DNA from 2 places in the Brachybacterium sp. AOP3-A1-3 genome. Region 2 is predicted to be linked to the other one. Evidence: riboswitches for the same ligand, from Rfam matches in the RefSeq annotation. Region 2 holds a riboswitch; the other holds the start of a gene.

Region 1 (3,967 bases), on a different contig from region 2:
CGATGAGGACGTCCTCGTCGAGGCGGTCCTGGGTACGGTCGGCGTCGATGATGAGATCATCGACGCCCACCTGATCCCGCTGCAGCGTGAGGAGGACGGCCGTTGGACTGCTCGCCTTGCGCTCTCCGTCCCCGGCGAGGTGGGATACACCGTGCGGGTCACCCCGCAGCATCCGGTGCTCGCGCACCGTGCAGAGCTCGGGCTGGTCGCGACCGCCTGAGCAGTCCGCAGCACCCGAACGGAAGGTCCCGACCCCGTGCCGACTCGTCGTCAGCTCCTGCTCTCCTCCGCGGCGATGGGGGTGGCCGGGATCGGGGCCCTCACCGGGTGCTCCGAGGAGACGCCCCTGGACGTCGATGACGCCGACACCCTGCGGATGCGGGTGTGGGACGACGCCGCGGCCTCGGCCTACGAGACGTCCCTGGCGGCCTTCACGAAGGAGTCCGGCATCGACGTGCACGTCGAGGTGATCGGCTGGGACGACTACTGGAAGCAGCTCCCGCTGGATGTCGCGGGGGAGTCCCTGCCGGATGTGCTGTGGATGAACACGGCGAATCTCGCGGAGGCCCATGCCAGCGGGCAGCTGCTCGAGATCGGCGAGGTCGTGGGCGACGCCGCCGCGCAGTGGGAGAAGACCGCCACCGATCTCTACCGGATCGACGAGGCCCTGTGGGGCGTGCCCCAGATCTGGGACCAGAGCATCCTGGTCGCCCACCAGGAGCTCGTCGACGCCGCAGGAGGGGACGCCGCGGAGCTGAGTTTCGAGCCCGGCGCCGAGTCGGACGGCCTGCGCGACCTCGCGCGCGAGATCACCGTGGACGGTGAGGGCTTGCATCCCGGAGACGACGGGTTCGACGCCGCCGCCCGCGCGGCGTTCGGGTTCAGCGCGCACCCGGACCGCTCGGCGGTGCTGGGCCCCTTCATCGCCGGCCACGGAGGTGCATGGCAGGACGAGGAGGGCACCTTCACCTTCGCCTCGCCGGAGGGGATCGAGGCCGTGCAGTACCTCGCGGACCTCGCGGCGGGCCATCTCGCGCCCGACGGCGCCGAAGCGGTCGCCGACGAGGCCTTGTGCCAGAGCCAGTTCGTGGACGGCAAGCTCGGTCTGCTGCAGACGGGGACCTACGACCTCCATGTCCTCGCCGACGGGATCAAGGACGCGTTCCCCTGGTCCGTCAATCCGCCGGTCGCCGGGACGGAGGGATCCCACCCCCTGGTGCATGCGGTCGCGGCGGTCGGGATCACGCCCGACGACGACGATGAGCGCGAGGAGGCGATCGGGAAGCTGCTGAGCTGGCTGGGGAGCGTCGAGGGACAGCGACCGCTCGCGGAGAACCGCCTCGGCATCCCGGCCCACCGCGACCTGCACAGCGTCTGGCAGGAGGAATGGAAGGCCGGCGGCGTGGATGTCTCCCTCCTCGCGGAGGCGCCCGACGACGTGGCCCTCCCGGAGACCGGGAACCGGTCGGCAGAGGGCACAGGGGCCGCGCTCCCGCTCATCGCCGAGGTCTTCACCGGCAAGGCGACCGCCGCCGACGCGCTGCCGGAGGCCCAGGACGCGGCGACGGCCGCCTCGGGTTGATCCGCTCAGCCCATGGCAGGGCCGTCGCGGGCGGCAGGAACCTCGACGAAGAGCTCATCGGGCACTAGGCGGCCCGCGGTCTCGACGATCACGACGACCATGTCCGTGCCCGCCCAGGTCTGATGCACCTCTCCGGGCTCCCAGAATGCTGCCTGCGGCGCTGACGGACCCATTTCAGGGTGGACCGCCGGCCTGCCTATACTGGCCCGCGGACACGGGGTGCGCCGTCCGGCGCTGAGATCACACCCGTGGAACCTGATCTAGTTCGTACTAGCGAAGGGATGTCCTCAGTGGCTCCGTCGTACCCTGCCCGAATTCCCCGCGTGCTGTCGATCGCCGGCACCGACCCCTCCGGAGGAGCCGGCACCGCCGCGGACCTCAAATCCATCACCGCGGCCGGCGGCTACGGCATGAGCGTGGTGACCGCGCTGGTCGCCCAGAACACCCGCGGGGTGCGCGACATCCACGTGCCGCCGGTCGCGTTCCTCGACCAGCAGCTGCGCGCCGTGAGCGATGACGTGCAGATCGACGCGGTCAAGACCGGGATGCTCGGCACCGCCGCGATCATCGCGACCGTCTCCGCCTGGCTCGACGAGCACCCGCAGCAGATCCTGGTGGTGGATCCGGTGATGGTCGCGACCAGCGGGGACAGCCTCCTGGAGCCCGACGCGGAGCAGGCGATGATCGACTTCTGTGCCCGAGCCACCGCGGTCACCCCGAACATCGAGGAGCTCGCCCGACTGACGGGCGCAGAGCGCGCGGCCGACGAGCAGGAAGCCCTCGAGCAGGCCCGGCAGTGGGCCGCCCGGACCGGGGTCGCCGTGGTGGTGAAGACGGGTCATCTCCAGGCCCCGCTGGTGACGAACACGTGGGTGGAACCCGATGGCCTCGAGCATCGGGTCGACTCGGCGCGCCTGACCTCGACCAGCACCCACGGCACCGGATGCTCCTTGGCCTCGGCGCTCGCCACCCGGCTGGCAGGCGGCGACGCCCCGCAGGCGGCTCTCACCTGGGCCACGCAGTGGCTCCATGAGGCGATCGCCCACGGGGAGGCGCTGCGCGTCGGCACAGGCCACGGTCCCGTGGACCATTCCCACCGCGCCCGTCGGCTCCAGGCGGCGGGGGAGTCGACGCCCTGGCTCGTGCCTGGCCGGATCCCGGCGAGGCTCGTGAGCCCGGAGGGCATGCAGGCCCTCGTTGAAGTCGGTCTCCGCGCGGGCACCTCAGCCCCCTCCGAGGCCGGCGCATTCGAGTCCGCCGTCGAGCCGGCCGTCGCGCCGGCCGGTCCCTGGACGCGTGCCCTCTGGGCGGCGGGGGAGCCCCTTGCGCGTGCCGTCGCGGACTCGGACTTCGTGCGTGCCCTGGTCGACGGCAGCCTTCCCGACCGGGAGTTCTCCTTCTACCTCGCCCAGGACGCGCTGTATCTGCGCCGGTACTCCCGGGCGCTCGCAGCGTTGTCCGCAGCCTCGAGCGACCCCGGAGCCCAGGTGTTCTGGGCGCACGGCGCCGCGAACTGCCTCACGGTCGAGTCCGCCCTGCACCGCAGCTGGAACGGCGACCGCGAGGAACCCGAGATCTCGCCCGTGACCAGTGCCTATACCAACTTCCTGCTGGCCACGACGCGCGGCGAGGACCGGGTCGTCGCCGCGGCCGCCGTGCTGCCCTGCTACTGGCTCTACGCCCAGACCGGGGCCATGCTGCCGGCCGTCCCGAGCGACCACCCGTATGCGGACTGGCTCGATACCTACCGCGATCCCGACTTCGTCACCGCGACGCAGGGGGCACTCGACCTGGTCGAACAGGAGTTCGCCGCTGCCTCGCCGGTGGCCCGTTCCGCTGCTCTGCGCGCCTTTCTCGTCGCATGCCGTCACGAGCTGGAGTTCTTCGAGCAGGCGCTGCGCCTGGGGGAACCGGCTGCGCAGAGCCTCCGCGACCTCGCACTGGATGGGGCACGGTGAGCGCCCTCGCAGCGTCCCGATCCGATGTCGAGCGACTCCCTCCCCAGGGGCGGGCAGCACTGCGGGCCGGAGTGGTCGGCAACTGGATCGACAACATCCATGTGTTCCTCCCGCTCGCGGCGCTGGCCCCCGCGATGATCGTGCTCGCCGGTCCGGCGGCGGCGGCGGCCTCGACGGGCTCCCTGATCGTCGTCGCGATGCTGTTCGGTCGGCCGATCGGTGGCATCGTCTTCGGTCGCATCTCCGATCGGCTCGGGCGCACCCGCACCACCCGGGTCGCGATCGCCGGAACCGCCGCGTGCGCGCTCGCGATCGCCGCCATGCCCACCCACGAGGTGCTCGGGGCTGGCACGATCGGGCTGATCCTGGCCCTGCGGTTCCTCGGCGGCATCTTCGTGGCCGGCGAGTACTCCGCCGCGATCCCGCT
Region 2 (3,967 bases):
GGCAGCACGACCGCCTGGACGTCGGAGAGGCCGTCGTCGCCGTGCCACAGCGCGACCGGCTCGGCGCCGGCGATCCGCACGGCACGCAGGGCATCGCGGTCATCCAGCGTGCCCGGGAAGGTCACCACACCGACGCGCATCAGGCCTGGCCCTCCGCGGCAGGGTCCTCGACTTCGAGGGCGATGACGTCCTCGATCACGGGGTTGGACAGCAAGGTGGTGGCGGCTTCGCGGAGGGAGGCGAGCACCTCGTCGGTGACCTCGCCCTCGACCTCGAGCTCGAACCGCTTGCCCTGGCGCACGGAGCTGATGCCCTCGAAGCCCAGGCGGGGCAGGGCTGCGGCGACGGCCTTGCCCTGGGGGTCGAGGATCTCCGGCTTCGGCATGACATGGACCACGACGCGGGGCATGGGCGTTCTCCTGGAGGACGACGGCCGCGCTCGGGGGCGGGCCGGACGGGATGAATCTGCAGGGCGGGGCGGGAATGGCTCCCGGGCTCACCGACGGATCGGTGCCGACGCCCCCATCGTACCGAGCCGTGGCCCTTCGGCGGGGCAGTGCCCACACGAACCGGATCCGCCGGGGGTTCGAACCGGTTCCGCAGGAAACTCGAACCGGTTCCGCAGGGAGACCGAGCCGGATCTGCAGGGCATTGGCGTGGTGGTCCCGTGGTCGTACGGTGGGGGCACCCGATTCCGCAGACCCCGGAGGCAGCCATGAAGATCCGTCACCTCGTCCATTCCTGCCTGCTCGTCGAGATGGCCGGGCGGAGGGTTCTCGTGGACCCCGGCATCTTCAGCGGCGAGGCCATGCGAACGCTGGGCACCGAGGTGCTCGCGGGCGTCGACGCCGTCGCCGTCACGCATCAGCATCCTGATCATCTCGACCGCGGCCTGCTGGACCACGTCCTGGCTGCGAGCGCGCAGGCGGTCGTGATCGCCGAGCCGGAGACGGCCGCGCAGCTCGCCGAGAGCAGCGAGGACGGCGCCGCGGTCTCGACCGAGCGCCTGCTGCCGCTCAGCGCGGGCGAGGCTCATGAGTTCCCAGCACTGGACGGTCGCGAGGCGCTGCGGATCGTCGCGGCAGGCGGTCAGCACGCCATCATCCATCCCGACATCCCGCGCGTGGGCAACGTGGGCCTCGTGCTCTCCGCCGGGGGCGGGCCGCAGCTCGGGATCACGGGGGATTCGTTGGAGCCCCTGCAGGAGTTCCACGGCATCGACGCCCTGGCCTTCGCCGTGGTGGCGCCGTGGTCCAAGATGTCCGAGACCATCGACTTCCTGCGCGCGGTGCGCCCGCGTCTGGCTCTGCCGGTCCACGATGCGGTGGCCAGCGAGGGCGGCCGGTCGATCTACCTGCGCCAGTCCGGTGCGCTCTCGCCCGAGGGCACCGAGGTGCGCGACTGGCCGGAGGACGGCGTCGTCGAGCTCTGAGCTCTGAGCTCTGAACGGAAGGTGCCGGTCCCGCCGTCCTGGCACCTGGTGGTCAGGGCCGAGGGCGTGTGAAGACGGGCGCTGCCGAGGCGCGCGCTTCGGCGACGGCTGCCCGCATCTGACCGCGCCAGACCGGTCCGTGACCGGGGACGAGGGTGTCGGCGTCGATCTGCGCGATGCTGCCCAGGGTGTCGTAGAGCCCGACCGGATCGTGGGCGGTCAGCGCCGGCAGCAGCTGCGGCCCGACGCGCGAGGTGACGGGATGCCCGGTGATCAGCGCGTCGCCGGTGAGCACGACGCCTGCCCTCGGCAGGTGGTAGATGGTGTGGCCCGAGGTGTGCCCGGGGCAGGCCAGGGCGACCGGGGCCCCCGGGAGATCCAGCGCCGTACCGGTCCTCACGGCCTGCGTCTGCGGCAGCCGGATCGAGGACAGCGCACCGGCGCGCAGGAGGGTGAGCGTCCAGAGCGCCGTGCGCGGCCGCCAGCACTGCGGCAGGACGTCCGCGGCCGTGGCCTGCTCATGGGCCTCGCCGCGGAGCATGGGCAGTTCGTGCTCATGGGCGTGGAGCGGGAATCGATGGATCTCCTGCAGCTGCGGGAGAGCGCCCACATGGTCGACATGGGCGTGAGTGATCAAGGCACCCCGGATGTCCTCCACCCTGTTCCCGATGTGCTCGACGGCGGCGATCACGGCGCCCAGATCCTTCGGATAGCCCGCATCGATCAGGGTGAGGTCACGGCCCTCTCGCACCAGCGTCCAGTTCGAGGCGATCCCCGAGACCATGAAGACGTCGTCGGCAATGGCGTGGATCTGCATCTTTCCCACGATCCTTGTGCTCCCCTCCTGGAGTTCCGGCCCCGAAAGTATCAGCCGCGCGCGACCGCTCCAGGGCCCGGGCGACGGGTTCTGTGAACGTGGCCGTCGGTGAGCCCGCGGTCCCGTCTACAGTGGCCCCGTGCACGGGAGTCCGGTAGGCCGGGCTGAGAGGGAGTTCTCCAACTCCGACCGTAGAACCTGACCCGGATCATGCCGGCGCAGGAAGCTCCGCCGGGCGAGATCCGCCGCGTGCCCGTGCCCTTCGTGAAAGGCACGGACCATGACCTCAGCGTCTGCCGCATCCGTCGGCGCCCCGCCCGCAGTCCCGGAGAATCCCGCCGACCCCACTGATCCCGCCGATCCCGTCGACCCCATTGATCTCGCTGATTCCCCCGATCCCACGGCGACGCCGCTCGGGTTCGGCGTGGGCGCCCGGGTGACCGTCGCCGTGATGGCGGACGACTACGCGCCGCTCCTGCTCGACGTCCTCTCACGCCTCGACGGGACCGGCCTCGTGCGCGAGACCGGCGACGTCTCCACCTACATCGGCGGCCATGAGGTGCACCTGCAGCGCTATCTCATCGATCTCGCCGAGGATCTCGCCCGCACCGAGCACCACGCCACGATCTCCGTGCTCCTGTCCCGGGGATGCCCGGGGGAGGTGGCCTGCGAGCTGCCCGGCGGGGCCGGACCCCGTGCAACGGACGTGCCGGAGCCCCGCCGCACAGGCCGCTACGCCGCGGCGGAATGGGCTCTGTACCCGCTGGCCGATCAGGTGCTCGCCGATGGCACGCTCCCGGACCACATGCGGGACATCTACGCGGCGATCGATCACGCCCGCGAGCTGGGGACCTTCCGGGGCTCCGAGCACTTCGTGACCCGTCTCGAGGGCGACGTCGGCGACGTCCTGGCCACGGCGATCGCCGGATGGCTGCTGGTGGGACGCGGCGTCCAGCACGTGACGAGCCACCTCTCGATCTCGCTGAACAGCCCCTCGCACGCGACGCGCACCCTGGACGCGACGCGCACCCTGGACGAGGTGACGCGATGACCGCGATGCAGGAAGCCCCGTCCCGGAGGCGCGCCCGCTTCACTCTGCGGGAGATCGTGCTGGTCGTCGTGCTCGGCGTCGTGTTCGGCTTCCTGTACTGGATCTTCGTCCAGGCATGGAACGGCCTTGCGATCGCCATGGGCCCCGCGGGCGATCTCGCCCAGCACGTCCTGTTCGGATCCTGGCTGCTCGTGGGGCCGATCGCCGTGGCGATCCTCCGGCGACCGGGCAGCGGCATCCTCGCGGAGCTGATCGCCGCGGTCGTCGAGGTGGTGTTCCTCGGCAGCCCGGTCGGCCCGCTGCTGGTGCTCTCGGCGCTGCTGCAGGGCATCGGCAGCGAGCTGCCCTTCGCCCTGACCAAGTACCGCCGTTTCGGCTGGGGCGTGTTCGCCGCGTCGGGCGCCCTCGGCGCCGGGCTCGTGTTCTTCTGGACCGCGTATCGGATGGGCTGGTACGGGCAGGATCTGCTCGAGCTGCGCCTGGGTGTGCAGGTGCTGTCGGGGATCGTGCTCGGCGGGCTGCTCGCGAGGACCATCGTCGGCGCCCTGCGGAGAACGGGCGTGCTCGACGACTTCGCGATCGGAGCCGCACCGCTCGACGCACAGGCAGCCGTGGAGCGTCGTGTCCGCTGAGACCGTCCACGGCGGGCCGAGGGGCGCGGCGGGCC

The links. A riboswitch is a leader RNA that binds a small molecule or an ion and turns the genes downstream of it on or off. The one in region 2 is predicted to bind thiamine pyrophosphate.
Region 1: another riboswitch for thiamine pyrophosphate. It lies ahead of ACT3T5_RS11235 (bifunctional hydroxymethylpyrimidine kinase/phosphomethylpyrimidine kinase); the one in region 2 lies ahead of ACT3T5_RS07695 (YkoF family thiamine/hydroxymethylpyrimidine-binding protein).

What each region holds. Positions count from the first base shown of each region.
Region 1 covers NZ_JBQSXM010000007.1:64,417-68,383, reverse strand. The annotation lists gene glgP (alpha-glucan family phosphorylase) at 1-220, shown strand, start outside; gene ACT3T5_RS11245 (ABC transporter substrate-binding protein) at 257-1,582, shown strand; gene ACT3T5_RS11240 (hypothetical protein) at 1,588-1,710, opposite strand; TPP riboswitch at 1,788-1,881, shown strand; gene ACT3T5_RS11235 (bifunctional hydroxymethylpyrimidine kinase/phosphomethylpyrimidine kinase) at 1,906-3,540, shown strand; gene ACT3T5_RS11230 (MFS transporter) at 3,537-3,967, shown strand, end outside.
Region 2 covers NZ_JBQSXM010000004.1:108,185-112,151, reverse strand. The annotation lists gene purQ (phosphoribosylformylglycinamidine synthase subunit PurQ) at 1-140, opposite strand, end outside; gene purS (phosphoribosylformylglycinamidine synthase subunit PurS) at 140-409, opposite strand; gene ACT3T5_RS07705 (MBL fold metallo-hydrolase) at 716-1,432, shown strand; gene ACT3T5_RS07700 (MBL fold metallo-hydrolase) at 1,485-2,249, opposite strand; TPP riboswitch at 2,383-2,491, shown strand; gene ACT3T5_RS07695 (YkoF family thiamine/hydroxymethylpyrimidine-binding protein) at 2,530-3,300, shown strand; gene ACT3T5_RS07690 (ECF transporter S component) at 3,297-3,932, shown strand; gene ACT3T5_RS07685 (ATP-binding cassette domain-containing protein) at 3,922-3,967, shown strand, end outside.